One region of the Bacillus sp. GW823-FHT06A11 genome, then DNA from elsewhere that is predicted to be linked to it. Evidence: riboswitches for the same ligand, from Rfam matches in the RefSeq annotation. Region 1 holds a riboswitch; the other holds the start of a gene.
The links. Region 1 has a riboswitch for S-adenosylmethionine ahead of AC1Q8L_RS27815 (ABC transporter permease). Riboswitches for the same ligand answer to the same signal wherever they lie in the genome.

Region 1 (15,401 bases):
GCCAAGGAGGACAGACATATTATCCGAATGGCACGATGCTCGATATGAAAGGATATAATAAAATATTAGAATTCGATCCAGAGAAGAAGCGTATTACAGTTCAAAGTGGTGTCACGTGGAATGATATTCAGAAGAAAATAAATCCATATGGCCTTGCGGTACAGGTCATGCAGTCCCAAAATATTTTTACTGTTGGTGGTTCATTAAGTGTAAATGTACATGGGCGTGATATTCGTCATGAGGCACTAATTGATACAGTAGATTCATTTAGATTGTTAATGGCAGATGGCACGGTACGTAATGTAAGTAGAGAAGAAAATGCAGAGTTATTTCCATATGTCATTGGGGGTTACGGTTTATTTGGAGTTATTTTAGATGTGACGCTGAAGTTAACAGATGATGAATTATATGAAATGCACACGAGAATGATAGATTATAAAGAATACGCATCTTATTTCAAAGAGAAAGTGAAAAGAGATGAGAATGTTCGTATGCACTTAGCGCGTATTTCTGTTGCTCCAAATTCATTTTTAAAAGAGATGTATGTGACGGATTATACTTTGGCACAAAATCAAAATATGAGAGAAGAGTACAGTGAATTAAAGGAAGAAAATATTATAGCTGCACCTAAATTTTTACTTGGGTTATCACGTTATAGTGATTGGGGAAAGAATACATTTTGGGATATACAAAGAGGTTATTTTGAACGTACAGATGGAAAGTATGAGACGCGTAATAATGTTATGAGATCAGATAGTGCTTTTATGGAATATGAAAATCCAAATAGGACCGAAGTGTTACAAGAATACTTTGTGCCTATAGATGCTTTCACGGAGTATATAGATGATTTACGTAACGCATTAAATGAAGAAGAGTTTAATTTACTCAACATTACGATTCGTTACGTGGAAAAGAATGAAAATGCAGTTTTGTCCTATGCGAAAGATGATATGTTTGCGCTGGTTCTTTTGATTAACCAGGGACGCTCAGAGAGTGAGATAAAGAAAACAGAGGATGTCATTCGGAAGATGATTGATGTTACTTTAAAGCATAACGGTAGTTACTATTTGCCGTACTATTCTTATCCAACGAAAGAGCAGTTAAAAAGGGCATATCCCCGTATTGAAGAATTTCTCAAGAAAAAGAAGGAAGTAGATTCAGAAGAGAGATTTGTTAATTTATTTTATAGGGAGTATACGAAATGACATATAGAAGATTTGTGGCTTCGCAAAGTATTATCATGATGGCAGGAAGTATGGTATTTCCTTTTTATATATTATTACTTCGAAACGTTGGAAATAGCTTCTCGCAATTTGGCTGGGCGTATGGCTTATTTGCTTTAACATCAGCACTTGTATATCCACTAGTGGGAAAGGTATCTGATCAAGTAGGTGATAAAAAATTATTAATCATATACGCTTGGTCCATGGCAATCTTAATGCTTTGCTTTCCGATTGCCACGGAAGTATGGCATGTGTATATTCTTCAAATTGTAATGGGGGTTTTAGGTGCTGTGCAGCGTAATACTGAGAAGACTTCATTAGCACGAAAGGTTGCGCAGGAAAAGGCTGGTTATGAGATTGGAAAATACCATGTGTGGACATCCATTGGCGGAGCAGTAGCGGTTATTGCCACGGGATATTTAGTAGATTTCTTTACGATCGGTACAATTTTTTATATTGCATCTATTCTATATGTAGTGAGCGGGATTGTATTAAGTAGTAAAAAAATATAACTATTCCTATTTTCACCTTAATACCCTTTATTTGTTATACTAAAAGGGAATACAAAAGAAAAGGGGACAGTGCCTTTGATGAAATTTGTAGTTTTAGCTATTCTTACTTTGTTTTTGATTCCATGGACAAGAAGTAGTAGTAAGCTTCGAGCAGTGGATAAGAAGGGAGATAAGAAGGTTGTAAAGGGTAAGAAATCATCTATTTTAGTTATTCCTGTTTTATTTTGGATAGGTATTGCAATCTATGAATACTTTTGGCTAATTGATGATCGAGTAGATTCGATTCTTACTCATTATTCTGTTGCAGTAGCAATTTTAATTGGGCTTGTTTTATTTTCACAAGATCAAATAGGGAAATTAGAAGGTACATTAAAAGGACTTCTAATGTTTATTTTACTCGCAAGTTACGGCTACTTTGGTTATTTGCACGATATAGTAATCTCGCAAAAGAAATATGATTCTGTTGTTAAGATAGAGAAAGATATTTCAGAGCCATTTACTGAAAATGACCAGCCGTTTACAGTGCCGCCAAAGACAGCGGAGAATAAGATGAAAAAAGTATTTGGTGATATTCCGAAAGTAGCTTATTTTGAGCTAGGAGAATTAACGCCACAAATGGTAAACGGCGAAGCTTTATATGTAGCGCCGATTGAAGTTTCAGGATTTTTTAAAGCGCGTAAAGCTGAGACAATTCCAGGGTATGTAACGATGTCAGGTACGAATCCTGATGCGGAAGCGAAATTACACCTCGGTTATAAAATGAAATATGTACCGAGCATGTTTTTTGGTAATAATTTAGAACGTGTGGTAAGGCAAGCAGAACCAAATTTAATCTTTAAAGGGAAACCTAAATTTGAGGTTGATGATAAAGGGAAACCATATTATACAATGACGTATGGTGAATTTATTTCAGGAAGATCTGGATTTGAGGTAGAAGGTGTTGTCGTAGTAGACGCACAAACAGGTGAAGTGAAAAGGTATGATAAAGGAAAGGCACCTAAATTTGTTGATGGTGTATTAAATCATGAGACTGCATCTACGTTAAATACGTACTTTGGTAAATATATTCACGGATTTTGGAATACGAAATTCTCGCAAACTGATATGAAGATTCCGACTGAGTGGGGAACGAAAGAAGGAGTTACACCAATCTTTGGTAAGGATGGAACGTTATATTACTTTACTGATTTCACCTCTCCGAAAGAAGGAGTAGATTCTGCGTTAGGTTACTCGCTTATTGATGCGCGTACAGGTAAGTTATATTACTATAACGGCAAAGAAGTAAAGGGAATTATGGATGGTTCAGCAGCTACAGAAGTAGTGGATAATTCCTTTAAGAGAGAGAAATGGCATGGGACAATGCCTGTCATTTATAACGTATACGGAAAACCAGCTTGGATTATTCCGGTTGTTGATGACGGAGGCCTAGTACGTGCACATACAGTTGTATATGCTGCTAATGCAAAAATATTTGCGACAGGTTCGACGCAGAAAGAAGCGCTTGAGAATTATAAAAACGTAATGAGCGGTAATGGTGATACCTTTAGACCAACCTCAACAGGAAAAGAAGCGCAAAAAGAAGGTATTGTACAACGTGTATATAAAGAGAAATCAGGTGAAAATACAATCGTGTACGTACTTTTAGAGAATGAACAAAAGGTATTTATGATACCAGTGAAGAAATTCCCGTATGCTATGTTTACAGAAGTAGGAGACCCAATTCAAATTACATATTTAGATACAGGAGAGACGATGGCCTCGGTATCTAAATTTGCGAATAGCAATGTGAAAAAGTAAAGCGATAGAATTTCTATCGCTTTTTTTACATTATGAAAGAGGAAAATGCGCTGTACTTGACGTATGTTTATGATGTAACTATAATTGTTACGATTCAGTGTGTATAGGAAAGGGTGAATTGAAAAAGTGAATGAAGTTAATCACGAAATATATAAACCTGTAAAGGCAAACAGGTTATGGATGATTCTTGTATTAGGAACACTTACGGCGATTGGGCCATTATCTATTGATATGTATTTGCCTTCATTACCGAAGTTAACGGATGATTTGCAAACAGGTGCATCCCTAGCGCAGCTTACATTAACAGCTTGTTTGCTTGGGCTGTCAGTAGGGCAATTATTTGTTGGCTCAATTAGCGATATTTACGGAAGACGCAAACCACTTATTATTGCTCTTATTATTTATGTTGCTTCTTCTTTACTTTGTGCTATTGCGCCATCTATTTGGACATTAGTATTATTGCGCTTCCTACAAGGAGCTTCAGGATCAGCCGGGATTGTTATATCACGTGCAATGGTACGTGATATGTACTCAGGTTCTGAAATGACGAAGTTTTTCTCACTGCTTATGTTAGTAAACGGAGCAGCACCTATTTTGGCACCGATTATTGGAGGGCAATTATTACAGTTTACAACGTGGCGCGGTGTTTTCATCGTTCTTGGAGCAATTAGCGTATTCATGTTAATCTCAGCTACTTTTGTATTGCGTGAAACATTACCTCCTGAAGAAAGAGAAACGGGTGGTTTGTCAGGGACTTTGGCGACGTACGGAAAATTGTTAAAGGACCGTCTGTTTATGGGATATGCATTGTCACAAGGATTAGTAACAGCGGCAATGTTTGCATACATTTCGGGCTCACCATTTGTGTTGCAGAACATATACGGAGCATCACCACAGCAATTTAGTTTATTCTTTGCGATTAACGGCATCGGTATTATTATTGCTAGTCAGGTAACGGGTCGTTTAGCGGGGAAAGTGAATGAGAAGACATTATTTGTTGCTGGTATTATTATCGCAGCTGTTGGTGGCCTATCTTTACTACTGACAATCGTACTAGGAATAGGTTTAATCGGTGTTTTATGTTCGTTATTCCTTGTTGTATCAAGTGTCGGGGTTGTATCAACAACTGGGTTCTCATTAGCGATGAGAAATCAGAAGCAAGCTGCAGGAACAGCGTCAGCTTTATTAGGCTTATTACAGTTCATTTCAGGAGCGCTTGTCGCTCCGCTAGTAGGTATTGGTGGGAGTAATACAGCGTTACCGATGGGTGTTGTTATTGCGCTTTGTGAAGTAGGAGCAGTATTATGTTATCTATTTATGGCCAGAAGAAGTGAGAAGCAGTTTGAACTGCAACAAAGACAAAATTTAGAGGCTTAACAAAAAAGAACTGATTCAAAGGGAATGTTTGAATCAGTTCTTTTTTTCATTTCTTTGAAATATCTCATACATATTATTCATGATCGTATCATATAAAACAGCAAGTTTATCCCACACCCAGCGATTACTATCGACTTCTTTTTCCCCACAGTCGATAATATCGGTATGGTCAGTAATTTTATACGCTTTTTTAACGATAATAGGAGCAATCTTCGGTATACGTGGGATTTCCTTTAAGGTATCTGCAAAGTTTCCAATGTAGACATGACCGATGATTTCGATTGTTAATGATTTATCCGATATATTTAGCGCGGTATGAAATTGATTTGTATGTTGTTGTTTTAAATATTGAGCTAACTTAAATGGAGCATGCTTCTTCTTTAATACGCGGCGAAGGCTCTCTGTATTTTCGATATGAAGTGATTTTTCGCGAATAAGGACACGAATATCTTCTCCCATAAAAGGCATTGTGTTGTACATAGATGATTCTCCTTAAAACCTTACATATGTTTGCGTTATGCATATGTAAGTCTAGCATGGTTTGTTCTTTATGTGTGCTTACAGTTTTGTAAGGTGATGTAGTAAAGCATTGCAAAAGTTATTTGTATAAAGTGACGATACTGTGACAAACATGTTGGTATATATATTACGATGTCGTCTTAAGTGTAAAAAGTAGGGCGTTCTCGGTATAATAACAAGTGGAGATAAAAGAAACTATAATGAGTAATAGCTGTAGATAAAAGGAGAAGAAGAGATGAAGAAGGTTTTGGGTATTGCTGTAATGGGAAGTATGATCCTTCTAGCAGGATGTAATGGAAATAAAGATACGAAAGAACCGAAAGAAAAGGTAGAGCAATCTACTGAACAAACAGAAGAGATGAAAGAATACCTTGCAGTACATGAAAAATACGATATAAAAATGAATAAAGAAATTAATAAAGCACTGCAGTTATTTGAAGTGGCAAAAGAAAAGGGCGGTAAGGAAATAACGAATGCTACATATAAAGAAGACGTGCAAAAGGTAACAACGAGCATGTTAGAAGATATTGATCATATACGTAAAGAAATTCGTGTTCCGAAGTCGAAAGAGCAAGAACATGAGGTATATATTGGTTTCTTGAATGAATCAGAACAAGCGATGAAAAAATTACAGAAGTTAGCTAAAGAAGAAGATTCATCGTTGATTCGTGATATAGAAATTAATTTTGCAACAGCATCGACATACTATAAACGTTTTCAAGCAGAAACGAAAAAATAACCTTGCCTGTGCAGGGTTATTTTTTCTTCTTGCCATCTCCGTCTTCATCCTCAGATACTAATATTTTCTGTTCTTCGTGAAATTCGGAAATAGTTTGCCCGGTAATATTATCGAAAGGAGTATAAAAAGAAGTAATACGTTTCTTTTTAATAAAGCGTTTATAGGAGCCGATGATGACAAGTATAACGATTGTTAAGGTTAATCCTATAGTAGCAAGAAGTAAGGGGTCCATCTTATAACCCCTTTAACATCATTTCTTTTTATTATAAGCCGAAAACTGTAATTTCGATAAATGAATTAAAAACTGATTTTTCTAAATTTATCCAATCTGATTGACTTTTCAATTTTTCAGAATTATAATTCGAAATATACAATTTGAACCAAATAATAATATAGCAATTTACTTATCCAGAGAGGTAGAGGGACTGGCCCTATGACACCTCAGCAGCGGGTTCTGTAATAGGAACACCGTGCTAATTCCAGCAAGCAAGTCTTGAAAGATAAGTGATGGGCCTTTGTTTGTTAAGCCTTGATCTTATTTTTTAAGATCAAGGCTTTTTGTATTCTAAAAAGAGAAAAGGGAGTAATGGAAAAAGTACGTTCATAAAACAAAGTAAATCCATGTGTTTAGGGGGTTATTGAAGTGTATGTAATTAAAAAATTATCGGTTATGGTGTTCACACTATGGGTTATTACGACAGTGACATTTCTAATTATGCATATTATTCCGGGAGATCCATTTTCATCAGATGCAAAAATCTTTCCTGAAGAAGTGATCCAAAACATGAGAGCGAAGTATCACCTTGATGAACCGTTATGGAATCAATATGTTGCTTATTTAGACGGTGTAGTTCATTTTGATTTTGGTGAATCTGTTCAATCAACCGGGCAAGGTGTATCAGAAATTATAACAACTGGCTTTGGTCCATCAGCAATTATTGGTCTACAAGCACTTGTTATTTCATTGTTAGTAGGAATTGCGGCAGGGACATTTGCTGCTCTCTATCATGGGAGAGTAATTGACTATAGTGTGAGTTTGCTCGCAATTTTAGGTATTTCTATTCCAAGTTTTATTTTAGCGCCACTATTTATACAAGTATTCGCTATCCAATTTGAGTTTTTACCAGTAGCCTCTTGGGGAACATTCGAACATACGGTATTGCCATCCTTTGCATTAGCGTTAGGGCCAATCGCAGTTATTACAAGGTTTGTTCGTTCTAATATGATCGAAGTACTGCAGAGTGATTATATTAAGCTAGCAAGAGCAAAAGGTATACCAATTAAGAAGATTATTATAAGACACGCTCTTCGAAATGCGATTGTTCCAGTACTTACATTTGTTGGACCGTTAATGGCTGGACTCTTAACAGGGACTTTCGTTATTGAAAAAATCTTTTCAATTCCTGGCCTAGGAAAATATTTTGTAGATAGTATTTTTAACCGAGACTATCCGGTGATTATGGGAACAACGATTTTCTATAGTGCATTATTAATTGCTTGTATTTTCATTACAGATATTATTCATCGCATTGTTGATCCGCGTATTCGTTCTATTACATAAGGAGGGGGGATATTTAAATGGGAGCTTATGAGATTAATGAACAGTTATTAACGAAAGAAGAGAAAAAAGAATTAACGATAAATAAAAATCAGCAAACAATTAGCAGAAAGAAAGAAGTGTTTCGTAAGTTTATATCGAATCCAATCGCAGTTTTAGGAACAGTGACGTTATTGCTAATTATTGTTTTCTCGCTTATTGGCGAAAGTTTAACTTCATTTACTGCGAGTGAACAAGTAAAAGAGGCAACAAATTTACCGCCGAGTAGTGAACATTGGTTTGGAACAGATGATCTAGGGAGAGATATTTGGGCACGTACTTGGGCTGGTGGGAAGATTTCACTAACAGTTGGATTAGTAGCAGCTGCCCTCGATATAGGACTTGGTGTACTGATTGGTGGATTTAGTGGATATGTGAGAGGGCGTAATCGCCTTGGAACGTTAATTGATGAGTGGATTATAAGAGGAATTGAAGTATTATACGGCATCCCATATTTATTAATTGTTATTTTGCTATTAATTGTTATGAAACCAGGTCTTTTCACCATTATTATCGCCCTTGCATTAACGGGATGGATTGGAATGGCTCGTCTCATTCGAGCACAAGTATTGTCTTTAAAACAACGAGAGTTTGTTATTGCAGCAGAGCGATTAGGTACATCACATATGAAAATTATATATGGGCATTTAATTCCGAATTTAACAGGGGTTATTATCGTGAATTTATCATTTACAATTCCAGCAGCTATTTTTTCAGAATCATTTTTAAGCTTTATAGGACTTGGAGTACAATCACCAGCGGCAAGTTGGGGGACGATGACGAATGATGCACTCGGGACATTATTGAGCGGAGAATGGTGGCAGCTATTTTTCCCGGCAATCATGATTGCACTCATTATGTTCGCATTTAATGCAATTGGTGATGGTTTGCAAGATGCGATTGATCCAAAAATCGTCAAACGGAATCGAAAGGAGAAAAAACATGGCACAAATCTTATCTTTAGAAAACGTAACGTTAGCCGTTGAAAAAGAGAATATTAAGCAAGCGATTGTGAAACATGTTTCCTTTTCTATTAACGAAGGTGAAATAGTTGCACTTGTAGGAGAAAGTGGTTCAGGAAAAAGTGTCACAGCACAATCCATTATCGGCTTGAATCAAGAATCAATTCATATCGATGATGGGAATATAGCTTTCCAAGCAAAGGAATTAACGAATTTACAAGAGTCAGAATGGAATCAAATTCGCGGAAAAGATATTTCCTTTATATTTCAAGATCCGCTTTCATCTTTAAACCCAACGATGAAGGTAGGCAAACAAATTACAGAAGTAGTTTTGCAACATGGGAAAAAATCGAAAAGAGAAGCAAAGGAAATTGCGATTAACTTGTTAACAGATTTAGGGATACATGAAGCAGAGAAACGCTTTGAACAGTACCCACATCAATTAAGCGGAGGTATGAGGCAGCGTATTTGTTTAGCAATTGCGTTTGCTTGTCACCCAAAGCTTGTAATTGCAGACGAGCCGACAACAGCGTTAGATGTAACGATTCAGAAACAAATTATGGGGCTATTAAAAGAAAGAAAAGAAAAACAAAATACGAGTATTTTATTAATTACACATGATTTGGCACTTGTACGTGAAGTAGCTGATCGAGTAGTTGTTATGTATGGGGGACGTGTCGTTGAAAAAGGAACGATACAGGAGGTAATAGGTTCTCCTAAACATCCATATACGAAAAGTTTATTACAAGCAATTCCGAATATGGATGATTCCGAAAAGGTATTACGTGCTATAGAAGGAACGACACCTTCCATTGAAACATTAAATAGCTTTGGTTGTCCTTTTGTAAATCGTTGTCCAGTAGCGATAAAAGAATGTATTCATCGTTTTCCAGAGAGAACCACATATTCTAAGGAGCATAGTTCACATTGTTGGCAACATGTTCTAGAGCATAATAAAGCGAAATCAAAAGAGAAGGTGAATGCCTCATGACGACAGATTTAATTACTATAAAGCAAGTAACGAAAACGTATGGAAGTAAAAGTAAAGAAATCACAGCGTTAAAAGACATATCACTTTCTATTCCGAAAGGAACAACACTTGGCATTATTGGTGAAAGTGGTTCAGGAAAAACAACACTTGGAAAGCTCATAGCAGGGATTGAGAGTCCAACGTCTGGTGAAATTGATTATAACGGTCAAGTCGTTCACAAGCTGAAATCAGCTCATAGGCGAGATTTTTTACAGAAAGTACAGTTCATTTTTCAAGATTCCACAGCAGCATTAAATCCGCGCTGGAAAGTACGCGATAGCGTAACGGAAGGTTATATTTCATTCGGTTTAGGTGATAAAGGATTAAAGGATAAAGTAGCAGGTGATGCGCTAGAACGTGTGGGATTAGATAGACGATATATCGATCGCTATCCGCACGAATTTAGCGGAGGACAACGTCAACGAATTGCTATTGCAAGAGCGTTATTGTGTGAGCCAGAAGTATTGATTCTTGATGAACCAATTTCAGCATTAGATGTTTCATTGCAAATTCAAATTGTACATCTGCTGCAAAAAATTCAAAAGGAACAAGGCTATACATATTTATTTATCGCACATGATTTGCCGATGGTTCACTATTTATGTGAAAAAGTGGCTGTCTTATATAAAGGAGAACTTGTTGAATTTGGAAGTACGGACGAAGTGTTCCGTAATCCACAACATTCTTATACAAAAACATTGTTAGCATCAACACCAAAAATTTCGGGTTAAAGGAGAATGTAGGATGAAGAAGTTTTTACTGTTTATCATTATGACTGTTTTAGCGATTACTTCGGTCGCTTGCGGTAAGAAAGAGACGCAAAAGGCGAGTGCTGGTAAGGGAGAAGGCGATCGATTAGTAACGAATATTAGTAGTGATCCATACACACTTGATTCTGCTATTGCAACAGATAGCACGTCAGGTTATATAATTGGGCAGTTGTTTTCAAGTTTATATACGCAAGATAGTGATGGGAAATATCAAAATGAATTAGCAGAGAAAGAAGAAGTAAATGCTGATGGAACTGAATATACAATCCATTTGAAGAAAGATATTAAATGGTCAGATGGTTCTCCGATTACGGCAAATGATTTTGAATTTGCATGGAAGCGATTATTAAATCCGAAAACGGGTTCTATGAATGCGACAGAAATGTATTTCATTAAAGGGGCAGAGGCATATAATACTGGAAAAGGTGAAGAGGGACAAGTTGGTATTCAAGTCGTTGATCCTCAAACATTAAAGGTAACTCTTGAACATCCAGTTGCTTCTATTAAACAGAAATTAGCAAGCTCATTATTTATTCCATTAGCTAAAAAGTCGATTGATGATAATAATAAATTAAAAACAGATCCAAAAGAGTTAATTACGAATGGACCATTCAAGTTAAAAGAGTGGAAGCATAACCAGGCTATTACAGTACAAAAAAATAAAGAATACTACGATAAAAAGGTAACATTAAAAGAAATTGAGTTTCGTATTATTCCAGACTCTAAAACAGCGTATCAATTATTTAAATCAAAAGAATTAGATTTACTAAGTGGTTTACCACAAGAGATGATTGAAAAAGAAAAAGGAAATAAAGAATATAAGCGTGTTGCAGGATTCTCATCTTATATTTATTCGTTTAACGTAGAAAAAGAGCCATTCACAAATGCGAAGGTACGTAAAGCATTTTCATTAGCGGTTGATCGTAAATTTATCGTTGAAAAACTGTATAAAAATAATGCGCAAGAAGCATATGCATTCGTTCCAGAAGGAGCAAAAACACAAAGTGGTCGTGATTTCCGTAAAGAAAAAGGTGATTACGTTAAATTTGATCCAGCAGAAGCGAAAAAATTATTAGAAGAAGGTATGAAAGAACAAGGGTGGTCTACATTACCTGAAGTAACATTAAAATTCACTACAGATACACAACATAAAAAAGTAGCAGAAGCAATGCAAGAAATGTTTAAGAAAAATCTTGGCGTAGATATTAAATTAGAAAATAAAGAGTGGAAGAGTTACATCGACACATACAAGCAAAGTGATTTCCAATTAGCTTATATGGGATGGGGCGGCTCTTTATTAGATCCAATTACTAAACTAGATTTATATGCAGGTGATGGTCCGAATAACTATGCAAAATGGCATAATAAAGAATTTGACGCTTTAGTAAAAGAAGCAAAAGTTGAACAAAACGAAGATAAGCGTTTTGACTTATTGCATAAAGCGGAAGATATTATGTTTACAGATTCACCATTAATCCCAATTATTTTCCCAAGTGCTTCATATTTACAAAAACCATCAGTATCTGGTGTCCAATTCATTATCGGTTCTAGTCCAGAACTAAGATACGCAAAAATTAAAAAATAAAGAAGTAGGCAATCGCCTACTTCTTTATTTTATTTCTCTTTTGTATTCTTTTTTCGTTCCATCAGAGAAGACAACTTCTAAATCAAATTTTTGATAGTCTTTATCAAGTTTGAACACGTTCACTACTTGATCGATTACTTCTTGGTCAGCAGTATCTTTATCAAATTTTAACTCTTGTAGAAGTGGGCTTAATTTTGTAATAGCCTCGTCTCCTGTTAATTTTACATCTGCTTTATGATCTTCAATTTTTGCTTCCATTTTCTTATCAGCTGCTACATTTTTATAGTCTGCTTCGTAGTCTTTCTTTGTATCTTGGTAGTCTGCCTTTAAATCGAATTCATTGAAGTTTAGTTTTAAATCTGCAGGAGCCTCATTTTTTGCTTCTTCAGTCGTCTTTTTATTAGAAGTTGTGTCTTCTTTTGCAGGAGCTTTACATCCTGTTAATGCAGGTACTAGCATAAGAGCTAATAAAACTGATAGTAGAATTCTCATTATAAATTCCTCCTTATGTAAATTCGTTCTATACAAGTTTTTCCCAAAAACATGTAATTATGTATGTGTTGAAAATAAATTATTATCCTGTAGTCACAAGGGCTCATCCGCAATTTAAATAAAAAATGATTTGTATGTATATGGTAAATTGAAGTTGTGAGGAGGTACTGAAATGCTTTCTAAAACGTATCAAACGATCGGTCAATTATTTCAAGCAACATATGCAGCAAATGGCTATTATACAATAATATTCGGAGGAGTTAGTTTAGAGAGAAATATTATTTCATTATTAGTTATTGTATTGGTTACACAATTAGTAGCAGTGACGACTTTAGCTATAAAAGGAATGGTAAAGGGAAGAGGAAGCTCTGTAGTTAAAGTTGTATAAAAGTAAAAAGGTATCCTTCGTAGGATACCTTTTTACTTTTGTTATTTTGCAACTTCTGTCCACCTGTAGTTAAATTCACCGCCGAAGTCAGTCGTTACAAGTCCTTTAATGAAAGAGCGTTGTAAGTAAGAACGACCTTGTTGGTATAAAGGAGCGACAGCGCCGTCTTGTAATAGAATTTTTTCAGCTTGCTTCATTGCTTCAAAGCGTGCTTTTTCATCGCCAGCTAAATCTGTTTTCACTTTATGAATGAGCTCATCGTACTCTTTGTTAGAGTACTTATCGAAGTTATAAGCACTATCTGTTGTAAATAAATCTAAGAATGTAATTGGATCAGCGAAGTCAGGGCCCCAGCCGTCAATACCAATTTCATAGTCACCACTTAATAGTAGTTTCAACTGTTGTTTACGTGGTTGCGGTTTTAAATTCACTGTTAATCCATCTAAGTTCTTTTCTAACTCACCTTTTAAATATTCACCAGTCTTTTTAGCTAAAGCATTGTCACTTGTTAATAGTTCGATTGTTACTTTGTCAGTACCAAGTTCTTGTTTTGCTTTTTTCCAGTTTTCTTTCGCTGTTTTCACATCATCCTTGACTAGATTTCCATTTTCTTTACGGAAGTCATTGCCTTCTGGACTCTTTGCAAATTTCGCAGGAACCATTCCTTCAGCTGGAATAGCACCGTTATTTAAAATTGTTTCTACGTAAGCCTTTTTATTCATTGCGCCGTTAATAGCAAGGCGTGCATGTTGATTTTTTAATGTTTCATTTTTCTGATTTAGTCGTAAGAATTGAATGCCGACTTCAGCGCGTTCCTTGAAGTTTGGATCGCTCTTATATTTATCAACAAACTCTGCAGTTAAAGCAACGCGATCAATTTGTCCTGAATCATATAAGTTCACTTCTGTAGACTTATCTTTAACGACATTGAAGTTGATTTCTTCTAATTTTACCGTTTTAGCATCCCAATAGTTAGGATTTTTCTTCAATTGGAAACTTTGTTCGTGTTTCCAGTTATCTAATGTGAAAGCACCGTTGTAAATTAAATGATTTGTTTCTAAACCGTATTTATCGCCCTGAGACTTTAAGTACTCTTCATTAATTGGCAAGAATGTTGAGAATGTCGTTAAGCTTAAGAAGTAAGGAACAGGACGGTCTAGTTGTACTTCTAACGTTTTGTCATCAACAGCTTTGACCCCTAGTTGATCAATTGGTAATTGTTTTTGGTTTATTTGTTTCGCATTCTGTACATCGAAGAATAAGAATGCGTATTCAGCTGCTGTATCAGGATTTACGGCACGTTGCCAAGCAAAGACGAAGTCCTTTGCTGTAACAGGAGTACCGTTTGACCATTTTGAATCACGCAGATGGAATGTATATTTTGTTTTATCGGGACTAATGTCAACCGACTCAGCAACACCAGGAATCGGTTTATTATCTTCTCCCATTGCATATAAACCTTCAAAAACATTGCGCATTACATTCATGGATTCCCCATCCGTTGCTTTTGCAACATCCATTGTTGGAATTTCTGAAGCGAATGATAAGTTAATTGCTTGTTTATCAGGTACTTTATCGTTTGCTTTCGCTCCGCCTGCATTATCTTTATTTCCCCCGCAAGCAGTTAGTAATAGACTTGCCCCTAAAACAGATGCAACAACAGGTACAACTTTTTTCTTCATTGTTCGTTCCTCCCTAAATGTGTTGTTCGTAACGTCATAATGTCCATGTCTTGAAGTAGCTATAGAAGGAGATAGAACCTATTATAAATATTTGTTTATAGGTAATCAGGTGTTCTATATGTATATACATGTCGAGCTATAATCTATCGTTATATGTTTCAACTTAGTAGACATTATATTTTGATGGTGAAATATTTTGTTTCTTTGATTATTTAGAATATTAACACTGGAAAGAACTATATGTCAATAATAAAAATAGAATGTTAATTTCTTGGAATAATATATTAAAAAAGTAGATTCTCTTGTGTGAGAGAACCTGCTTTTAATATATTTTGCTAAAAAAACAATTGGTGTGGGCTAATAATAAGTGGGGATGAAGAACCCCCACTTATTACGGTTTTACTTTATTTTTCAATTTTTGCCCACTTGAAGTTTAATTGACCCGCAAAGTCTACTTGCACAATTCCTTTCACATAAGAACGTTCTAAATAAGATTCGCCTTTTTGGTAAAGAGGAGCGATAACAGAGTCTTTAAATAATATTTTCTCGGATTCTAGTAATGCTTCCCAGCGAGCTTTTTCATCACCAGCTAAAGTTGTTTTCACTTTTGCTATTGTTTCATCGAATTCCTTATTAGAGTAATGATCTAAGTTATAAGGGTTATTCGTTGTAAATAGCTCAAGGAATGTAATTGGATCCGCAAAGTCAGGGCTCCAGCCGTCAATTCC
Region 2 (15,401 bases), on a different contig from region 1:
GTAACTCTTCCAGCACCACCGAAACCAGTACCACCTAATCCACCAGCACCACCGAAACCGCAAGCAAAACAAGTAACAATCTCGGTAAAAGGAAATAACGGATATATAATGGGTGCGAAAAAGATGGATATACAAGATGGCGATACTGTGTATAAAGTATTACAACGTACAGGATTAGATGTTGATGCAAGCGGATCTAGAGATAGTATTTATGTAAAAGGTATTAATGATTTATATGAAAAAGATATTGCGGATACTAGTGGATGGAAATATCGTGTGAACGGTGCTTTTCCAAACCATAGTGCTGGTGTAGCTACGGTAAAACCAGGAGATACAATTGAGTGGGTATACGTATTACAATAAGAAAGGCATTCGGTAAAGGGCTATGAAAATAAGTTTTTCTTCTTTACATCCTTTTGTGAATTTTTTCTATTATATCGGGGTGATGATACTATGTATGATGTGTCTTCATCCTCTTTTTTTAATTGGAGCAATACTATTAATTGTTATTTTAAATGTGATGCAAGGAAATAGCGAAAAGATAAGAAAGATGTTACCAAGCACAATTGTTTTCTTTTTTATGGTCATTTTATTTAATTCGTTATTAACGCATAGAGGTCGAACGACATTATTTTGGTTAGGTGATAGCCGTATTAAGCTTGAGGCGATTATGTTTGGAATAGTAATGGGGTTATTACTAGTTGCAGTTATGTTTACGTTTGCGTCATACAATGATATTATTTCCAGTCATAAATTTTTATATTTGTTTTCAAGAATTTCACCGAAAGTTGCATTGTTAACGATGATTACAGTGAGATTTGTTCCTTTGTTTATAAGGCGATTAAAGAAAATCACACTCGTTCAAAAGACGAAAGGTGTGCAGGTAGATTCAGGTTCGATAATTGAACGCGTCAAAAATGGTATGCAATTGCTGCAAGTATTATTAATTTGTTCATTGGAAGATGCACTGCAAACGGCAGATTCTATGCAAGCTCGTGGATTTGGTGTAACGAAACGTACGACATATATTCGCTATAGAATGGAAAAACGAGATTGGTATACGCTCAGTTATTTAAGTATTCTATTTATAATTGCTATCATATGTAGTACGTATGGCGGAGGAAAGTTAATCATTTATCCGAAAGTCGAATCTATTTTATTTCAGCAATACGATGGGATGATGTTTATCGTATTTACGATGTTTATTAGTTTACCAATTATAATGGAAGGAAGGGAATGGTTATGGTGGCGCATGCAGAAATAAACAATTTATCATTTGTATATGCTGATGAAAACGAAAAAGCGTTACAGCATATTTCTCTTTCTGTTCAAAAAGGAGAGTTTATTGCACTTGCCGGCGGATCAGGATCCGGGAAGACGACTTTATTAAAACATTTTAAAAAAGAATTACTTCCAATTGGTAAGCGTACTGGGGATACATATTATGATGGTACTTTATTAGAAAATGTACCTGATTTGTTATCTGCTCAAGAAATTGGTATGGTATTTCAAAATCCAGAAAATCAACTCGTAATGGATACAGTTATTCAAGAATTAGCATTTTCTTTAGAAAATATTGGGTTACCATCACATATTATTCAAAAACGAATAGCAGAGCTTATTAGCTTTTTAGGATTTCAAGATTTATTGCATCAATCTGTTCACACGTTATCTGGTGGGCAAAAGCAACTTGTTAATTTAGCTGCGGTATTAGTTATGCAGCCGAAATTGCTATTATTAGATGAACCGACAGCGCAGTTAGATCCAATTGCTGCAAAAGAGTTTTTAGGATTATTAAAACGGATTAATGAAGAACTTGGAATTACGATTATTTTAAGTGAACATCGTTTAGATGAAGTTATCCCGCTTGCAACACGCGTTGTTTGTATGGATAATGGCTGTATTATGTATGATGGTAGTCCTAAAACTGTTATTACGAATATGTGGGGAGTAGAAACATTCCGTCCATTTATTCCGCAAATTCCAAGGCTATTTTTAGAGTGGAATGTGAGAGATATTCCGTTTACGGTGCGAGAGGCGCAAATGAAAATGAATAATTTTTCAGCGATATCATATGTAAATGAGCTAATAGCACAAAGTGAAAAGCAAGAGGTAATTTTAAGCGCAGAGCATATTTCGTTCCAGTACGAAAAAAATAGTCCGCTTATTTTACGTGATTTATCAGTTTCGATTGAAAAAGGAAAATGGGTAGCGCTCGTTGGAAAGAATGGGACAGGGAAGTCTACACTGTTAAAGCTTTTAGCTGGTTTGCAAAAAGTGAGAAGAGGGAAAGTAAAGTGGAATGGGAAAGTGATACATAAAATTGATTCGAAAGAACGGTTTAAAAGTATTGGGTATGTATCGCAGCATCCATATTATCATTTTACATTTGATACAGTGTGGGATGAGGTGTATGAACGTGCACGTGAATTATACGGAGAACAAGGAAAAGAAATAGCAGAAGATACGCTAAAACAGTTTTGGTTGTACTCGCTTAAAGAACGCCATCCGCACGATTGTAGCGGAGGAGAGCAACAATTACTTGCGTTATGTACGACATTATTATCAAAGCCAACTTTATTATTACTTGATGAACCGACAAAGGGGTTAGATCCATGGAAGAAAGAAAGAGTAGGAGAACTATTTAGGGAGCTGCAAAAAGAAGGTACAACAATTGTAATGGCAACGCATGACATTGAGTTTGCAGCGAAATACGTGGATCAATGTATGATGTTATTTGATGGAGCAGTTATTATGAATGATGCACCGAAAGAATTTTTTAGTGGTAACTTCTTTTATACAACATCTATTAATCGATTCATTCGAAAAGAATTGCCATATGCATTAACGTGGGAGGATGTGTACGAAGCGTGTCCAAACGATATGTTGCATTCATAATAGGTATTTTTGCAGTAATAATAGGCACATTACTCTTTACTACACTTATTATGGACGGTTATTACATGTTAAGTAGTTTGTTTTTATTAGTTGTTATTATGTTACCTTTCTATATCCGTTTTGAAAGGAAGTCGTTTGTTTCACGTGAAATTGTTCTCGTTGCTGTATTAGCGGCAATTGCAGCAGTTAGCCGCGTACCATTTTCTATTTTACCGAGTGTACAACCAACTTCTTTTGTTATTATCGTTTCTGCAATTGTATTTGGAAGTGAAGCGGGTTTTATGATCGGTGCAACAGCAGCGATTGTATCTAACATCTTTTTAGGGCAAGGTCCGTGGACGCCGTGGCAAATGTTTTCATGGGGTATGATTGGTTTTATAGCTGGATTATTGCGTAATACATTTTTAATGAAAAAGCTATGGGGGAGACTTCTTTACGGAGTAATTGTTGGTTTTTTATTTGGTTGGATTATGAATTTCTGGGGCCTTCTCGGTTTTATACGAGAAGCAACGTGGGAAACTGTCATTTCGTATTACATCGCAAGTTTTTACTTTGATTTAAGTCATGCGATTTCGAATGTTATTTTCTTACTACTATTTAGTACGTCTTGGATTACGATTCTCACAAGATTTAAAAAGAAATACGGTATATTAGATAAGCATAACATAGCATAGAAAAGCATACTCATATAAGGTAGGGTCGCGACTTACATATTCGTTTGCCTCTTTCATGCTTCTTACATATTGTAAGGAGCATTTTTTATTGTCAAAAAATAGTCCAATATATATCCGTTACTATATAAAATTATTTGTATAATAATAGGTGAGAACTATTTTCAAAAGGGAGGTGTATAGTTAATGAAGATAGTTATTCCGAAGCAACATGGTGCATGGGCGATGCTTGCTATACCATTTCTATTAAGTGTCATACTTGGAAAACCTACTATATATCACATTCCATTGTTTATAGCTTGGTTCTTTATCTATTTAGCTACGTATCCATTCCTTATGTACATAAAACAAAAACGAAAAAAAGAGTATTTACATGCTTCAATTGTATATTTTATTATTGCGTTCGTATTTGGGATGATTTCTCTATTATATGAATGGCGCATTCTTTTATTCGTAATAGTCATGATTCCACTATTTATAGTAAATATGCATTATGCTCGTCAAAAAAATGAAAGGGCACTATTAAATGATATTTGTGCGATCATTGTGTTTTGTGTTGGTGGGTTAATTAGTTATTATTTTTCAATGAAACAAATCGATCATACAGCATTATTCATTGCACTTATTTCATTCTTATACTTTTTAGGAAGTACGTTTTATGTGAAAACGATGATACGTGAGAAAAATAATCCGAAGTATCGTTTTATATCTTGGGGTTATCATATTCTATTAACAATCATTGTATTTGCAATTAATCCGTGGTGCTCCCTTATTTTTATACCAAGTGTCATTCGAGCCATTATATTGTATGGCAAAAAAATTTCTATTATAAAAGTAGGGGTTTTAGAAATTGTGAATTCTGTATATTTTTTAATCATAACGGCAATAATTATGAAGTATGCCATTTGAAAAAACTTCCCACCTTATGATGGGAAGTTTTTTCAATCTTGTTCTAAAATGTGAACGGTGTAATCGCAGCGTTGAATAGCTTGTTCGATCGCATAAAGGGATTGCTCAATACGAGCGCGATTAAAATCTTTTTCAACAGTCTGTAGTGCTTCTTCTAAACAATGTTTTGCTTCTTGTAATGATTGAAAAGAATCTTGTACATATCCGCGAGCATTTTGATGCATTTCATAATCCTCCTTGCATATTCATATATGTATAGTATGAACAGTAAAGAAGAAAATATTATTTGTTATATTTGTTTGACAATTAAAATGAAATTACGTATAGTAAGAATTAAGTGAATATTTCTTATCCAGAGAGGTGGAGGGACTGGCCCGATGAAACCCAGCAACCGCGATGCAGGTGCTAATTCCAGCAGAACATATTTGTTCTGGGAGATAAGACGAAGATATATACGTAACTTCTTCTTATCGGAGAGGTTTTTTTGTTGCAAAAAAACCGATTACGAAAATTTATATTAAGAAGAAAGGGGTTGCGCATTGCTGTGACACTCGAAAAATACGTAAAACTGCGTAGTACAGTTTATGAATATATGATAGAGCAAGATAAGCCAATATCATTGTTAGATATTCAAGAACATATCGTTTCGCATCATGAAGGAAAATTCACGAAAAAGATGTTACATCAATTTTATTTATCAAGACTATTAGATGAACTGAAACTGGATGGGAAAATTACATTAGCTGATGAATATCTCTATACTGAAAAAGGGGTATTTTATAAGGCGAGAAAAGGGAGCTAAGCTCTCTTTTTTTAAAATAACGGAGTATGTAGAGTAAAAGACTGCTTAAGCAGCCTGATACAGGGAATGGTGTTGAGTGTGTAGTGTCAAAAATTGAATGTGCCTGAAAGAGGCAATTCGTATCGGCTGCAAATGAAAAGAGACACCTTCGCCGAATAGGTGTCAGTCGTTTTGTCACGTAGACTTGCTACTTAACAGTAATTAGAATAACATGCAGGATTTTTGAAGTCAAAAGGGAATTAAAGGAAGGGGTACAATTATGTACGCTTACTTATTAAAAGATATAACGAAATGGATCCCAAATTACATTGTAGATAAGGGATATGAATATTATGAAGATGGACATGTAGAAGATGTTGAAATACAAGATAAAAAAGTGTTTGCTTTCGTTACTGGAAATGCAGGGAATTATGAAGTAGTTATCGATCTCGAAGATTTTTCAAAAAGTAGTTGCGAATGTCCGTATGAAAATTATTGTAAACATATGGCGGCAGTTGTTTATGATATTCAAGGTGCTGGTGAGAGTGCAGTTAAAGAGAAACTGAAAGATTTAGAAAAAGAAGAGTTACTTACTGTATTAAATCGACTGTTGCAAAGTTCGAAAAACGTACAAATTGTAGAGAAGTTATTAAAGAAGGGATAACTTTAACGATAGAGGGAGTTGTTTTGTAGTGAACGTACTGATTATATACGCTCATCCTAATCCTTCAAGTTTTAACGGTGCAATTTTAGAGCATGTGCAAAAAGGGCTACAGGAAACAAATCATTCGGTTACGTTGCTTGATTTATACAAGGAACAATTTGATCCGGTACTTGTATTCAATGAAGAGAAGAAAAGACGTGATTTAATAAATGAAGAAGAGACAGCGCGGTATAGAAAATTAGTGGAAGAAGCAGATACACTTCTCTTTATATATCCGATATGGTGGTGGGGGATGCCAGCTATTTTAAAAGGTTTTATTGACCGTATTTTCGTAGCTGGATTTGCTTATAAATATGAAGGGGCTCTGCCGAAAGGATTATTGCAAGGGAAAAAAACGTGGGTTATTAATACGTTAGACTCGCCTCTATGGTACGTCGCATTGTTATATCGATCAGCAGATTGGATTATGATGAAGAGAGGTGTTTTACGTTTTTGTGGCATTCGTGATATAAAACGGTCAGTTTTTCAATCTGTGAAAACGAGTAAAGTATCAAAGCGCGAAAAATGGTTATTACAAATAGAAGAAAAGGCTCGTACATTATGAATGAAGTCGATCGTATTATAAACTGTTGTCAGTATGATAACGAACTTTTTCGGAAGTATATTACGTGTTTACTTCAATTGAAAAAATGCAGCGATACATTTCAACAAATTCAAATAGAGTTAAGAAATGATTATTTAATAAGGGGAATTTGTGAAAGAGAAGTTGATGAGGTAGTACGGGGAAGTAAAGAATATGAAATGCATTTTCTTCCTAAAGTATTACAGTGGAATTTTTTGAGGGAACATCCACACCTGATTGGAAAAATTTGCGAAGATTTTTTTGCATTTGAGTCACTACATCTTAAGGACATAGAGTGGAATACAGTTATAAATTGCATGGGAAATAAATGATTTATTATGTAAAAAAGCTAGTATAAAACTAGCTTTTCGTTTAAATAAATAAGAAGCATAGACTAATGATAAAACCTGCATATAGTAAGTTCACAACGCAAAATCCCATAATATCACGAGCACCTAAACCAGCTATCGCTAATGCTGGTAATGCCCAGAAAGGTTGAATTAAATTCGTCCAAGCATCGCCCCACGCAATGGCCATTGCAGTTTTTGCAGCAGGTACACCAAGTTCAGCGCCAGCTGGAATCATAATTGGTGCTTGCACGGCCCATTGACCGCCACCAGATGGAACGAAAATATTAACGATGCCAGCACTTAAAAATGTAAAGAGCGGAAAAGTCGTTTCATTTGAAATGCTAATAAAGAAATTAGAAATAGCTCCTCCAAGTGAAAGTCCTTCACTATTTACTCCAATCATCATGCCCATAATTCCTGCGTAAAACGGAAATTGAAGTAAAATGCCAGAAGCACTTTTCGTAGAGTCTGAAAAAGCGCGAATATACTGAATCGGAGTACGGTGGAAAATAAGACCGGCAATTAATAACATAAAAATCACGATATCGAGAGTAAGGTTAAAACCTTTCGTATAAAAGTAATTGAAAATATAAATGAGACCTAACAATCCAACGCAAAGTGTAATAATAATGCTATTTTCCATCTTTTCAGCGAACGTATTATTTTCTACTTCTTGAGCAGCAGCTTCTTCATGGAACACGCTAGGATCTACAGTTATCGTATGTTTTTCATCTGGATGCATCGCTTTATTAATGAGAGGCATCGTAACGAGAAAAATAATAACTGGAACGAGAGCGTATGGTGAGAATAACGTTTCTGTTATCGGAATCGCCTCTTTAATACTTCCAGCAGTCGTTTTAATTAACGTTTCACCGCCTGTTGCTAACGTAAGAGGGATAGAGGCAGAAAGACCGGCATGCCAAATGAGAAATCCAGAGTAAGAAGAGGCAATTGCTAGTCTATAATCTAATCCGTCCAGTTGCCTTGCCACTTCTTTTGCGTATAAAACAGATACAATAATTCCAAAGCCCCAGTTTATGTATGCACCAAGTAAACTTACAATTGAAATGGCAATAATGCCTTGGCCATTCGTTTTTGGTAGTCTGGCAGCTTTCGTTAATCCTTTTTTAATAAGAGGAGCATTTGCTAAAGCAGATCCAGTCACGAGTACAAGCGCCATTTGCATAGAAAAGGCGAGGAGTCCCCAAATTCCATTACCCCAGTGATTAATCATTTCTACAGGTGTTTGGTGAGTCGCAAACATACCAAAGAAGATAACGAAAACAGTTAGTAAACATGATAAAATAAACGGTTCTGGCAAGAAGCGTTGCACTAAGGCGACGCAACCATTTGTAAAGGAACGAAACAAAATAGATCAACCTCCTTATGTATATGTATTAAAATTATTCGAGGTTGTTTGGGAGATAACCTTTAATGTAAAGAAAATTCAGATATTTATAGAGTGGTAATTTATTGATAGGTTGATATAGAGCCTTGTATCAGATTCTGCTTTTAATATACTAGAAGAAAACGGTTGGAAATGGGGTAGCACTTATAAGGATAAGTATAGAGAAAGGTTACTAGCTGGCTTCAAAGCAACTGTTGCAAAATGGTCAAAAAATAAAGTTCATCATCCCTGAAGAAACTTTATTTTCATCTATAGAAGAAATTTTCGACCAATATGAACAGACAATCTTTGTAAGGGAAGTGTTTTAAAGGAAACGATTAATTTATTATCTTTTTAATAAAGTGATAGAAAGCTTCATTAAAAAGATGAAGCTTTCTACTTATAAAAGATAACAAAAATAATACATTCATTACTACATTTGTGTGCGAATTCAAGAAAAATTAAACCACCTAGCTCCTAAAGAGAATATAGGAAGCAGATGGTTTAGATGTTTTGAGAAGTATCCTGTTTTCAGGATTTAGTTAAGATTATTGATTTGCATTTTTATATCGATTAAATTTAAGTTTCTGGAATAATTGTAATAGCAACGGTCCGAATCGGAGCCTCTATTTCGTCATCTTTACTTTGGTTATTGTAGTATTTAATCATTAATTCGTTAAGTTCGTTTTGAAATTTTTCAAAGTGTTCCTCATCTAGCTTTAATTCTACTACAGAAAAAGTAGCCTTATCTTCTTGACTGTTTTGTTCCTCTAATTTCTTAAGGTAACTTTGATATTGTGTCATAAGTGATAACTGATAATAGGAAATGTAGTTTAACTTTTCATCATCAGATAATCCTTTCCATTCACTTCCTTCAATTTTTGCATCTTCTTCATTGATTGCGTAATATTTTTCAGAAACAGATTTTACCTTTTTTTCTTTAATTACATGAACGATACCTGAATCAACCATAGTTTGTAGCTGTCTATATAGTGTTGCTTGTGGTACATTTTTAATGATTTTTACCATTTCTAATGGTGTTAACCCATCTTCTTTATTTCTCATTAACACTTGGCAAATTTTCATTCTTACCGGATGCATTAAAATTTCAACTTTATTACTCATTATATCACCTTATGTATTGTTTTTTATTCTCATTATAAATAATGAGAATAATGATTGCAATCCATCCGTTTTTATTTTATCATTATCAATAATGATAATGAGATTTAAAAGGAGTGATGACAATGAAAATACATTATGGATTGAATGATCTTAAAGACATTGATATTATGGCTTTTCTACCCATTATATTACCAGTTATTGCAGTGGGAGCACTTTTAGTTTTAATTGCATTCATTGATTTATATCGACATAGGAAAACAAGAAAAAATGTACTTGTATGGACGTTAATTATTCTTTTCGTTAATATATTGGGACCTATCTTGTACTTTGTTATAGGGAGAAAGGACAGTGAGAAATTATGAAATTAGAGATTAAAAATGTAATAAAATCATTTAAAGGAAAAATTGCTGTGAATAATTTCTCGATGGAACTGCAAGCGGGGGAATGCGTCGGATTAATTGGACCGAACGGAGCAGGGAAATCCACATTAATAAAAGTAATTTCGGATATTATTCATCCAACTGCTGGTGAAGTTTTATTGAATGGGATAAAAATATCAAAAATGAAAAGTGAAATTGGTTATTTACCGCAATATCCTAATTTTTTTCATTGGATGACAGCGAGGGAAACACTTACCTTTATGGGCCAACTTTCGGGGTTGAAAAAAGAAGAATTGTCAAAGTCGATTCCAAAAATGTTGGAGAAAGTTGGACTAAAGGAAGAAGAAAATGCAAAGGTTAGTACATTTTCTGGTGGAATGAAACAACGACTTGGTATTGCACAAGCATTATTGCATAAACCTTCGCTTATTGTCATGGATGAACCAGTATCCGCATTAGATCCGATCGGCCGGCGGGAAGTATTGAATCTGATTAAAGAAATAAAAAAAGATACAACCATTTTATTATCAACCCACATCTTAAGCGATGCAGAAGAAATCTGTGAACGATTTGTCATTATAAAAGATGGAACAAAAATAGAAGATACAACGATTACGGAACTTTTACATCGTAATAGTGAAAATAAATTAATGATTGAAATAACAGCAAAAGATCAAAAGTGGATTGAAATTGTAAAAAAATTACCGTATGTGAAGGACGTTGAAGTGGTTGGGCTTAAAATCAAAGTGAAGGTTGAAAGTATTGAAATAAATAAAAATATGTTATTGCAAAATGCACTCGAACAGAAAGTGAACATCGTTAAATTTGAAATGAGCAACGATACTTTAGAAGAAATCTTCTTGAATTTGGTGGTGCAAAAATGAATAACTCAATTGTATTGATAAAAAAAGAATGTGTTCAAATGTTACGTGATTTCAAGATTATTTGGCTACCAATTGTTTTTATATTTTTAGGCGCAACACAACCGATAGTAATTCATTATTTGCCATCAATTTTAGAAGCGTTAGGTGGAGGACAGGGAATTACCATTGATCCGAGTATGGCAACGCAAAAAGGGGGCGAAGTATTAGCGAGTACTTTGGGATCCCAGTTTGATCAGCTTGGACTTATGATTCTAGTGATTTCTATGATGGGTGCAATTCAAACAGATAAAGCTAATGGTATGTTGGCCTTTATTTTAACAAGGCCCGTTACTGTTACTTCATATGTAGGTGGGAAAATAGTGTCAAACTATTTAATGGTAGCGTTTAGTGTAACAATTGGATACGTAGCTTCTTATCTATATGTAAATTTTCTTTTTACTGTTGTTCCATTTGCACACCTAATTACTGGATTACTATTTTATCTAATTTGGGTTCTTTTTATCGTATCTTTCACAACAATGATAAGTGCTATTTTTCACAGTCAAGGTATTATTGCATTAATTTCAATTGTATTCCTTTTAGCCTGCAGAGTAATCGTCGGTTTGAATCCAATAATGGATCAGCTTAATCCAGCCGGTATGAGTAAGTATGCAATGGAAACGTTAGTCACGGGGGTAGTAAATTCAAACGCAATAATTACTGGATTACTAACTATAGTGTGGATTTTATTGACACTCTTCGTAACGTATTATTGGATTGCTAATAAAAAGTTTCATTATGAATAACCGTGATGAGGGTAGTGGTTTCAAATAAAACAACGCAATAAGAAGAAGCTTCCACTACCGTGGAAGCTTCTCCAAATGATGTGCAATATCAACATACATATTTGAGTAAACTGAATGTATTTCATTACTTGGCGTAGCGTTAGAAGAGAAGTGGACAATTACCATATTTGCTTTCGGATCGATGTAAAGTGTTTGTCCGTAACTACCTAACACTTCAAAAGCACCCTGTTCATTGTGGGGAATCCACCATTGATTATGATAAGAAATGGAAGCTCCAGGGCCAATTGCAAGTTCACCTTCTTGGACATTTTTTATATCTCCAGTAATAGAAGAAGGGAGAATTTGTTTTCCGTTATATTCCCCGTTGTTTAATAGTAATTGCCCGAATCTCGCCATATCTCTAGCAGTTGCATTTAAGCCAGCGCTTGCTTGTTCTATTTTCGTTTCATCTGTAACGTAATACGCGTTTTCTTCCATACCAATTTGAGACCAAATTCGTTCGCTTACATTTTCAGCTAGTGATTTACCAGTAATAGTTCGAATAATCCAAGCGAGCGTTTCTGTTGATCCGTTATTGTAAGAAAAGGAAGAACCAGGCGGTGCAGTTTCTTCGGCTTCTCGTAACATATCATAAATTTTCATCGGACCGTCGTAATTTTTGCCGCGGGGTAAAATATTGCTAGCTAAATATAATTGTGCATCTTGATTTTCTAGCCCAGGCTGCTCATATCCGTGGGTCGGGTATTCTGCTGAAACTTGCATGTCCATTAATTGCTGAAGTGTCGCTTTTCCGAACGGTGTATTTTTTAATTCTTTTATGTAAGTGTCAGCTGTTTTCTCTAAATCAATACGATTCTCTTCAGCGAGAGATTGTATAATTGCCCCGGTAAAGACTTTTGCTAATGATGCCATACCATGAGGTTCATTCTGTTTATACCCATTGAAATATCGTTCATAAACAAGTTGTCCATTATGTACAACGACAAAAGCATCTGTTTTGTTATCGTCTAAAAGTTTTTTTAGAGGAGTTGTATTTCCGAATCTACGCTCCACAGCAAAATCGTCTAAGTTTTGCAATGCGGAAGGGAAGTGAGCAGTTTGGTCAGGATTGATTTTTACGTCATTAACTAAAGTGAATTCTTTCATATGTGTATACGACCAACGTAAGTAAGGGTCATTTAACCAGTTTTCTTTTGTCACATTATGTTTTGATGGGGTCGTTTTATTTTGTTTGAAGTAAGTAAACCCAAGTCCTGTAATTACAAATATGAATGTTAGTATAAGTAAGAGTAGGGGAGATTTTTTTAGTTTCATATATGGCCCTCCTTTTTATTTCTACTATAAGTATACGCTCGTCTTGAAAGAAATACAAAATAAGGAAAGTAAACGGGGAAGTTTACTTTCCTTATTAACGTTAAGCGGAAATTTTTCCGTCTGTAGATTGTTTCTTGAATTTTTGTTTTCGTCCGTGTAATCCATAATATAAAAGTAAAGTGAAAGCAACGATAATAGCTGCGATAAAATACATATTATGATAACTAGATTTCGCTGCGACAATACCTAAAATGAAAGAACCAAAGCCAATACCACTATCAAAGAATGAGAAATACGTAGCTGTCGCAGAACCACGTCTATGGTTTGGAGCAGCAGAAATCGCAATCGTTTGGAAACTCGGAATTAATGTTCCGTAACCTAAACCGATTAGCATACCTGCGCCAAGGAACCAAAATGAAGTTTGTGCTTGGCTTAATATGAACATTCCGATTGTGAAAATAATGATAGCGGGGTAAACGAGTACATTTTCACCGAAGCGATCAAAAATCTTTCCTGTAAATGGACGAGAAATGACAACAACAAGTGCGTATACAATAAAGAAATAACTTGCAATTTCACTTAAACCGAGTTCTTTCGCATAAATAGGAATAAAGGATAAAATACCACTATAAGAAAAGGCTAAAACAAATCCTGTAAGTGCAATCGGAATAGAAGATGGTTCGATTAAGTCTTTCCATTTCATTTTTTCACGTTTTTGTTTGCTCACAGGTGCTTCATGCGGAATATCTACAAGTAGTCCTAATAAAAATGCAAGTAATGAAAATACGGAACAAACGATAAATAAAACAGTAAACGAAAAATGAGAAATAATTGTTAAACCTAAAAAAGGACCAATTACCATCGGCAGACTCATAAATACGCCGAAATATGCAAGTGCTTCGCCTCGTCGATGAGCTGGCGCAACATCAGTTACAATCGTACCGGTAGCTGTCGTTGCCATCCCGAACCCAATACCGTGCAAGAAGCGAAGGGCAAGTAATAAGAATAAACTTTGCGCACCGAAATACATAACAGTAGCGGCTAAAAATAATGAAAGTGAAATAAATAATATTTTCTTTCTTCCTAAATCATCGAGCCATTTTCCTGTGAATGGTCTACATAAAACAGAAGAAATAAGAAACACAGTTGCAACTAAACCAATTTCCTCAGGTTTTCCTTTTAGGCCGTCTATTACATAGACAGGCAGAGTAGTCATAAGCATGTAAAATGTTAAGAAGAGAAATAGACTACTAAAACAAGTTCCGAGGAAATCCTTCGTCCAAAGTTTCTCACTTTGCATCGTCATCCCTCCAATTTAATCTAAATTTTTAATAATTTGTTGTAACACTTGAAATGCTTGATGTAAATCATCTTCATTAATACCTTCTAGCGTTTTTTCTTCGAAAGTATCAACTTCTTCTTGCCATACTGGAATCATCTTTATCGCTGTTTCGGATAAAGAAATGAGCTTCTCGCGGCGATCTTTACCTTCTGTACGAATAATCCATCCCATCGTTTCCATACGTGTTAACGTACGAGTCATCGTTGGTGATTCAACATTTAAATATTGGCATAATTCTGTTTGCGTACAAGAACCAGTTTGATTAATGCGGAAAATAACAGCCCACTGCGCACTAAATAACCCAGTTGGAGATACACGTTCATTAAATTTCTTCGTAAACTTTCGAGAAGTCTGGCTGACGATATGAAAAAAATGTTGTTTTTCGTCCATGTATTTTGATCCTTTCAAATTAGTTACCTAGCTAACTATATACTTTTTTATAATAATTGTCTAGTAATAGACATATTGATTTATGTGAAAAATTCTTATAGGTTTTATGTTGCGAACGTATATTCTACGTGCTATTCTTTAATTAAGTAAAGAATTTTCTTTCTATTAAATAGAATGGGGGAACTTGTGATGATTAAGCCTGCAACAATGGAGTTTGTTTCACTATCGAACGGAGAAACGATTGCATATCAGGAAGTTGGAAGGCGAAATACAGATATTCTTGTACTCATTCACGGGAACATGACATCGTCACAACATTGGGATTTAGTTATTGAAAAGTTGCAAGATCAATACCATATTTACGCTCTTGATTTAAGAGGGTTTGGACAATCAACGTATAATCAGTCGATAGATTCATTACAAGACTTTGCAGAAGATGTAAAATTATTTATCGACGAGTTAAAGCTAGAGAAATTCTCATTAATGGGCTGGTCAATGGGCGGTGGCGTTGCGATGCAATTTACAGCGAATCACCCAACTTTTGTAGAAAAGTTAATTTTAGTAGAATCAGTAGGAATGAAAGGATACCCAATCTTTAAAAAAGATACGAATGGGCAGCCAATCGTATCAAGTTTAGTAAAGACAAAAGAAGAAATTGCGCAAGATCCAGTACAAATCGCTCCAGTATTAGACGCGATAAAAAATATGAACAAACTATATTACCGTACAGTATGGAATCTATTAATATATACACATAATCAACCTGAACCGGACCGTTATGAAAAGTATTTAGATGATATGTTAACGCAACGTAATTTCGTAGATGTGAATTATGCGCTCATTACATTTAATATTTCGGATGAACATAATGGGGTTGTAGAGGGAAGTAAGCAAATTCA

Region 2: linked by a shared signal. The riboswitch ahead of AC1Q8L_RS18230 (hypothetical protein) and the one ahead of AC1Q8L_RS27815 (ABC transporter permease) in region 1 are both predicted to bind S-adenosylmethionine.

What each region holds. Positions count from the first base shown of each region.
Region 1 covers NZ_JBXAHS010000010.1:19,896-35,296, forward strand. Annotated here, with positions in the region: gene AC1Q8L_RS27780 (FAD-binding oxidoreductase) at 1-1,205, shown strand, start outside; gene AC1Q8L_RS27785 (MFS transporter) at 1,202-1,735, shown strand; gene AC1Q8L_RS27790 (DUF3981 domain-containing protein) at 1,814-3,532, shown strand; gene AC1Q8L_RS27795 (multidrug effflux MFS transporter) at 3,650-4,909, shown strand; gene AC1Q8L_RS27800 (hypothetical protein) at 4,943-5,389, opposite strand; gene AC1Q8L_RS27805 (hypothetical protein) at 5,664-6,167, shown strand; gene AC1Q8L_RS27810 (DUF3951 domain-containing protein) at 6,184-6,399, opposite strand; SAM riboswitch class I at 6,569-6,674, shown strand; gene AC1Q8L_RS27815 (ABC transporter permease) at 6,811-7,728, shown strand; gene AC1Q8L_RS27820 (ABC transporter permease) at 7,746-8,750, shown strand; gene AC1Q8L_RS27825 (ABC transporter ATP-binding protein) at 8,707-9,717, shown strand; gene AC1Q8L_RS27830 (ABC transporter ATP-binding protein) at 9,714-10,487, shown strand; gene AC1Q8L_RS27835 (peptide ABC transporter substrate-binding protein) at 10,501-12,111, shown strand; gene AC1Q8L_RS27840 (YusW family protein) at 12,136-12,603, opposite strand; gene AC1Q8L_RS27845 (hypothetical protein) at 12,776-12,991, shown strand; gene AC1Q8L_RS27850 (peptide ABC transporter substrate-binding protein) at 13,033-14,673, opposite strand; gene AC1Q8L_RS27855 (peptide ABC transporter substrate-binding protein) at 15,078-15,401, opposite strand, start outside.
Region 2 covers NZ_JBXAHS010000003.1:788,377-803,777, reverse strand. Annotated here, with positions in the region: gene AC1Q8L_RS18260 (DUF4430 domain-containing protein) at 1-363, shown strand, start outside; gene AC1Q8L_RS18255 (energy-coupling factor transporter transmembrane component T) at 386-1,264, shown strand; gene AC1Q8L_RS18250 (ABC transporter ATP-binding protein) at 1,237-2,898, shown strand; gene AC1Q8L_RS18245 (ECF transporter S component) at 2,871-3,572, shown strand; gene AC1Q8L_RS18240 (YwiC-like family protein) at 3,756-4,478, shown strand; gene AC1Q8L_RS18235 (hypothetical protein) at 4,511-4,702, opposite strand; SAM riboswitch class I at 4,824-4,922, shown strand; gene AC1Q8L_RS18230 (hypothetical protein) at 4,963-5,280, shown strand; gene AC1Q8L_RS18225 (SWIM zinc finger family protein) at 5,540-5,923, shown strand; gene AC1Q8L_RS18220 (NAD(P)H-dependent oxidoreductase) at 5,952-6,527, shown strand; gene AC1Q8L_RS18215 (hypothetical protein) at 6,524-6,877, shown strand; gene AC1Q8L_RS18210 (short-chain fatty acid transporter) at 6,918-8,264, opposite strand; gene AC1Q8L_RS18205 (transcriptional regulator) at 8,862-9,407, opposite strand; gene AC1Q8L_RS18200 (PLD nuclease N-terminal domain-containing protein) at 9,530-9,769, shown strand; gene AC1Q8L_RS18195 (ABC transporter ATP-binding protein) at 9,766-10,671, shown strand; gene AC1Q8L_RS18190 (ABC transporter permease subunit) at 10,668-11,456, shown strand; gene AC1Q8L_RS18185 (serine hydrolase domain-containing protein) at 11,511-12,770, opposite strand; gene AC1Q8L_RS18180 (MFS transporter) at 12,871-14,070, opposite strand; gene AC1Q8L_RS18175 (MarR family winged helix-turn-helix transcriptional regulator) at 14,086-14,502, opposite strand; gene phaZ (intracellular short-chain-length polyhydroxyalkanoate depolymerase) at 14,692-15,401, shown strand, end outside.